DNA from 2 places in the Lentibacillus halophilus genome. Region 2 is predicted to be linked to the other one. Evidence: a T-box and tRNA genes for the amino acid it is inferred to sense, from the RefSeq annotation. Region 2 holds a T-box; the other holds one or more tRNA genes.
The links. A T-box is a leader RNA that pairs with one kind of tRNA and senses whether it is charged. The one in region 2 lies ahead of proS (proline--tRNA ligase), so its partner is inferred to be a tRNA-Pro.

Region 1 (3,428 bases), 1.0 Mb from region 2:
GGCCGCGCGACTGCACGAACGGCGCGACCTCATGCGATTATTGCGTGAGGTCGTCGAAGGCAGTTGATTTTCGGCTACCACCGAAAATCGTCTATTGGTATGGTCGTCAGCTGTCATGCGAGTTCTCAGGATGGCCCATGCTCACCACAATATTACGATTTTCGTTTGGAAAGGCGGAACGATTGCAGTGTCATCACATGGCGCATAATTTTGAACACGTAAAGGATTTTTCCAGTAAATAAGATAATCGGAGTTGATTTATAGATCGCGATCGTTTTGCAAACCGCTTTTCCCCCAACGGTAGCCGCTGCAATCAAGCTCGTTAACACAACGGAAACGGCAATAAACACTAGTGATCCTTCTGACGTATTGATCATCCGACCTAATTGAAAAACGACCGATGTCGACGCTGCCCCGCTGACAATGCCTGCAATATCACCGACGACATCGTTAAAAAAACTGGAGAACAATGGGGCGTTTTTTGTAATATACGTTGCCTCTTTGGCGCCTTTGATTTTTTTGGATGCCATCGCATGGAAATGCGCTTCTTTAGCAGTGGCTGATGCCAGGCCGATGGTGTCGCCAATAATTCCAATCAAAATAAAAACCAATACAATAGCAAGACTGAGAACAAGTCCGGCTCCTCCCCGAAACCATGAGGACATAAATGAAAAAAACAGTGCCATGATAAATGTGGTCAACACGATTTTGCTGCTCCACGGAATCGATGAACGAATCAACTTCATCATTCCTTTACCTCCTCATAATCAATCATTATATCAAGCGAAACTTGAATCTGTGGACGTTCATGAGTTTAAAAATCACTCCCGAGCAAGCACCCGGGAGCATGGCAACCCATTTGAAAAGAACTACCATTAGTGTAAGCGAATTGTTTCATACAACAGAAACAATTCACTTACACTAATATTTTTGCATAAGGTAAATATATATCACTTAAGGCAAAATGTCAACGGATTTAGATATGCGTTCTATCAAAAAACGTAGACACACAGGGATTATGAGTTTAAGAAAAATGTCTGCTGGTCGATTGATTGATACGGTTGGATTTCGTTTATTGGTTTATCAAAGAGGGCACTGAGTCAGCGGAATGTTTACGCGGTTTACCAATTTGTTTGGTACAAGGGGGAAAGTGGAATTTGGCCACCGCTGAAAATCACCGATTGGATATGGTCACCGGCTGTCGGATTTACGGAGGTCTTTACTGGTGCACGTCGTCTATGGCAGATACATATAAAAAAACTTGAACCCCGTTGCGGATTCAAGCTTTTTTATATTTCCTATATCGGGATGACAGGATTTGAACCTACGACCCCTAGCACCCCATGCTAGTGCTCTACCAAACTGAGCTACATCCCGTTAAAATGTCCACTCTATATTATAGGAAAAAATCCATATGAAATCAATACATTTTTCCACACTTCAACAAAAAATCACTGTCTTCGTTTTGCAGGCTGTCCCCGTCGTTCCAAAAAAAGAGCAAGAAACAAACCGGTCACCGCAAATAAAAACGCAACGAAAAAGCTTGTTTTCACGCCGTTCAAATACGTATCGGGATCCATAGTTGCTGAGCCGGCTTGAACGCTACTAATAAACGAAATAATAAACGTTAAGCCGAGTGATCCCCCGAATTGGCGGGCTGTGTTAATAACAGCTGTCCCATGTGGAATCAAATGGTCCGGCAACGCATTGATGCCCGCTGTCATAATCGGCATATTAATCAACCCGACACCAGCCATGGCTACAATGAATAAAGCCATGGTTATGACAAATGGCGTATTGAGATCAAGGATGACATAAAAACCGATGGTGCTGACACTGAGCAAAACAAAACCGATAATCGCAATGACTTTGCCCCCGTATTTATCGAACAATCGGCCTGCATACAGGGACATGAAGGCAAGCGTTAAAGCGCCGGGCATCACGATTATGCCACCAAAAAAAGCCGAATACCGTTGTGCGTTCTGGACATACAACGGCAAAATCGTCTCCGTTGATATAAGTAAACTGAACGATAAAATCGAAATAATGGCTACAAGAGCAAAAACGGGTACTTTAAGCACACGGAGCTCCAAAATAGGCGTGGAAAGCCGCAATTGTCGACTGATAAATAAAACCAATGCCACCCCGCCTGCTATCAGACCGATAAGTGTTGCTGGTTCCGTCAGCCCACCATCTTCCAATTGATTGAAGGCAAACAGCATACCACCAAACCCAACCGTTGACCATAGTATGGATAACGTGTCAATGACCGTTTCGCGCTGCTCGGTCACATTGCGCATGTACAGAAAAACCAAAAGCAAAATACATGCTGCAATGGGAATAATCAGCAGAAACAACGCACGCCATCCGAAATACTGGGTGAGCGCCCCGGATATTGGCGGGCCAATCGCAGGCGCCACATTAATCACCAGCCCGGCCAATCCTAGCGCAAATCCTCGTTTTTCTTTGGGATACATCAGAAATAATATCGTTTGCATCAATGGGATCATAATGCCGGAGCCCATCCCCTGAAAAACGCGGCCCACCAGCAAAATGGGAAAAGAAGGCGCAACCAAACCGATGAACGTCCCTGCCAAAAATAACACCATCGCGGTCATCATTAATTTCCTTGTTGGAAAGGCATCAATGAAATAAGCTGTTATGGGAATAAGAACGGCCATCGTTAGCATATAGGTTGTTGTCAGCCATTGCACATCCGTCGAGTTAATCGCAAACTCCTGCATGATTTTTGGAAAGGCTGTAATGAGCAGAAATTGTGTCAGAACGGACAAAAATGCTGCCGACAATGTAATGCCCACAATGAGATATCTATGAAAACGGGTAAGATTCGTTGGCATTATTCCGCTCACCTCCTACAAACCCTTCACCAGCCATCTAAAACAGCAAACGACACGCCGTATGTCGCTCCATTCAGCATGAACCGATCTTCTTCAAAACGTTACTAAAAGGCCGGTCTTATCATCGCTTGGCTTTAGTCGCGGATAGATTCGGCACTGCTCATCGGCCATTTCCCGCTCTTCTACGGCATGCAATAACCCGTCGATTCCGTAATCAAATGCGATGCTGGCCGATTGCAACCATGCATTATCGTCATTCAGCTCGGTCGGCAAAAGCAACCCGTCACTCAATAGAAGCATGTGTGTAACCCGTTTAAGCGACAGCCTCCCATATTCCAGATGATCCATCGCCTCATCACTGCCATCAATCACGCCATACCCGTTCATCGTGTTCAATTGATTTCGATTGTGCAGTAATATAGGATTAATTTCGTTTCTCAGTTCCGTGATGTCAAGGTTATGATCGTTGTTCTTTTGCCTCTGCTTAACCAGCTCAGTAATGGCCTGTTGATCGAGGTATTGGATCAAATCGTATGTAACGGGGCGTATGTCCCCATTTTCATATTTTAA
Region 2 (3,428 bases):
TGTGTGAAGGATATATAACTTGTCTTTACCAAATTATGCTTAAATATAATATATATTACTTGTATATGCTTTAAAATTGTTAGTATTAAAGGAATTTTTGTAAACAAAAAACGGTTGTATTACATCAGATTATTTTGTAGAGCGTTATCGTTGGAGGGAGCAAATGCTGGAAATTATTAGTTGGGTTGTTATAGTTGTACTATTCATCGCAAGCTTTGCAGGCGTCATTTTTCCTGTCGTCCCATCGCCACTCGTGCTGTGGATAGGTTTTCTACTCTATCATTTTGTTATTAATGCCGATGAACTGTCAGTATGGTTCTGGACAGGCATGGTTGTATTGACCGTGATAGTGATCGCAGCGGATGTTATTGCGAATAGTTATTTTGTCAAAAAATATGGCGGCAGCAAATGGGGCGAACGTGGTGCTGCGGTTGCTGTCATCATCGGTTCATTCATAATGCCACCATTTGGTATTATTATTCTTCCGTTTATCACAGTATTTGTGATTGAAATGGTACAAAAGAAAACATCAGGAGAAGCTATACGTGCATCCATTGGCTCTTTGATTGGATTTTTAGGTGGCGTTGCTGCGAAAGTTGTTATTCAACTCGTTATGATTGGATGGTTTTTTGCAGCTATTTTATTCTAATGATAGGGAGTGTTTATATTGCGTATACCATCACGAGTTATGACCTTTGCCGGATCTGCGGCTGGAGGCAGTGCCGGCATTCAAGCCGACTTGAAGACATTTCAAGAATTGGATGCTTACGGAATGAGTGTCGTGACAGCGCTTGTTGCTCATCATCCGGAGACGGATAAAAACGTTCATTTGCAGACGATTGAAGCGATTGAAGCACAGTTTGCAACGGCTATCAAACAAGTAGGGGTAGATGCGCTTAAAACAGGCATGTTATTCTCTGAAGACATTATCGAAAAAGCGTCAAATCTGATTGCCACATCGGATGTCCGTACGATTGTGGTTGATCCGGTCATGGTCGGAAAACTTGATTCGAAGTTGTTGGCTGATAATGCCATTGGTATGTTGCGGGACAGGCTCTTGCCTATGGCGCAGATCATTACACCGAATGTTCCGGAAGCCTCTTATCTGCTGAATGGCAGGGCGATGCATACATTGGACGACATGAAACAGGCTGCTATTGATTTGCATGAACTGGGACCAACGTACGTCCTCGTTAAAGGTGGCCGCCTGAAAGGGGAAGCGATTGACGTATTATATGACGGCGAGACGTTGATCACTTTCGAGGCGCCTAGGATTGATACGGTAAATACGAGCGGAGCAGGCTGTACGTATTCAGCGGCGATCACCGCCTATTTGTCAAAAGGATATTTGGTTCCCGAAGCCGTTCGTTTGGCAAAAAGTTTTGTTACAACAGCGATCGAGTATGGATTTTCCTATAATGATATGGTGGGTCCGACGTATCATGCCGCAGAACGTGTGCAAGGAGAAGCACATACGATTAAAGTGGAACAACTGGTCTAAGCTGAGCACTGATAGAGGAAAGGCCAGGCGACTTTAGCCTGGCCTTTCCGGTTGATAAATTTCAAATCCGGTTGATAAATTTCAAATCCGGTTGATAAATTTCAAATCCGGTTGATAAATTTCAAATCCGGTTGATAAATTTCAAATCCGGTTGATAAATTTCAAATCCGGTTGATAAATTTCAAATCCGGTTGATAAATTTCAAATCCGGTTGATAAATTTCAAATCCGGTTGATAAATTTCAAATCCGGTTGATAAATTTCAAATCCGGTTGATAAATTTCAAATCCGGTTGATAAATTCCCAATCCGGTTGATAATTCAATTAATTAGTAGATTTTCCCCATTGGCTTCGATTAATCCTTGACTTTGCAGCAGTCTCCGTATATATTGGAACATAATATAGGAAACGTTGATGAGGATCAGTACAATTTATCGTCTTTCCCAGAGAGGAAATGGTCGGTGAGAATTTCCAAAGGCGTCATTGGAACCTGCCTCCTGAGTTCGCCGTTCGAAAGGCTTGTTGCTGTAAGACGGCGCGGTGTTAAACCGTTATGATAAAAGTGTGCAGCATATCGGTCATACTGCTGTAAACAAGGGTGGTACCACCAGACCTCGGTCCCTTTCAGGACGGAGGGTTTTTGTTTTTCCAAAAATGGATAGGAAGTAAGGGGTGTTTTCTTTGGGTCAAAACAATAAACAATTTGTTGAAAATATTACGGCTATGGAAGATGACTTTCCGCGTTGGTATACCGATGTTGTGAAACAGGCGGAATTGGTTGATTACGGTACCGTTCGCGGCACGATGATCATTAAGCCATATGGGTTCGCCATCTGGGAAAATATTCGTGATCAATTGGACCGTCGCTTCAAAGAGACGGGCCATTCGAATGTCTATTTTCCGTTATTTATTCCGGAGAGCCTTCTGCAAAAGGAAAAGGATCATATTGAAGGTTTTGCACCGGAAGTGGCCTGGGTAACACAAGGCGGAGATGAAGAACTGGAAGAAAGAATTTGTGTCCGTCCGACATCCGAGGTGCTTTTCGGTGAATATTATGCCAAAAATATTCATTCTTATCGTGATTTGCCGAAACTCTATAATCAATGGAGCAATGTTGTTCGCTGGGAAAAAACGACACGGCCATTCTTACGTTCGCTGGAATTTCTTTGGCAGGAAGGGCACACGTCCCATGCGACCCAGAAAGACGCAGAACAAGAGACGGCGCAAATGCTGGATATTTACGCGGAGCTTTGTGAACATTATCTCGCTTTTCCTGTCCTGCGCGGAAAGAAGACGGAAAAAGAAAAATTCGCCGGTGCCGAGTATACGTTAACGATCGAAAGTTTGATGCATGACGGCAAGGCATTGCAGTCCGGCACATCACACTATTTTGGAACCGGATTTGCTGAAGCTTTCAACATTCGCTACTTGGATGAAGACGGTGAAGAGAAGCCGGTTCATCAGACGTCTTGGGGCATGTCCACTCGGATTATGGGTGCATTGATTATGGTTCATGGTGATAACCGTGGGCTGGTGGTACCGCCGAGAATTGCTCCGACACAGGCGATGGTTGTACCGGTCGCTCAGCATAAGGAAGGGGTGCTGGACAAGGCGTATGACTTGCGCGATCAGCTTCAGCAACTGGTTCGTGTCGATATTGATGGCAGTGACAAAAAACCGGGCTGGAAATTTAATGAGTATGAAATGAAAGGCATTCCTGTCCGGATTGAAGTTGGGCCGAAAGATATCGAGAATGAACAGGTCGTTCTTGTCCGGCGGGATTCCGGTGACAAAGAGTTTGTCCCGTTAAGCGAATTGGAAGAACGGTTGCCGGCTCTTTTGGAGGAAGTACAACAAAACCTATACAGCCAGGCATTAACACATTTGCAGGAAACAACCACCACTGCTAAAGACATGGATGAATTTAA

Region 1: it encodes a tRNA-Pro, which carries the amino acid that the T-box ahead of proS (proline--tRNA ligase) is inferred to sense. The anticodon was not compared.

The regions. Positions count from the first base shown of each region.
Region 1 is NZ_AP043750.1:189,742-193,169, forward strand. Features, by position in the region: gene ACZ5Q7_RS00830 (hypothetical protein) at 153-749, opposite strand; tRNA gene ACZ5Q7_RS00835 (tRNA-Pro) at 1,304-1,377, opposite strand; gene ACZ5Q7_RS00840 (MDR family MFS transporter) at 1,452-2,858, opposite strand; gene ACZ5Q7_RS00845 (hypothetical protein) at 2,952-3,428, opposite strand, start outside.
Region 2 is NZ_AP043750.1:1,184,834-1,188,261, forward strand. Features, by position in the region: gene ACZ5Q7_RS05725 (DUF456 domain-containing protein) at 164-649, shown strand; gene thiD (bifunctional hydroxymethylpyrimidine kinase/phosphomethylpyrimidine kinase) at 668-1,501, shown strand; T-box leader at 1,903-2,126, shown strand; gene proS (proline--tRNA ligase) at 2,182-3,428, shown strand, end outside.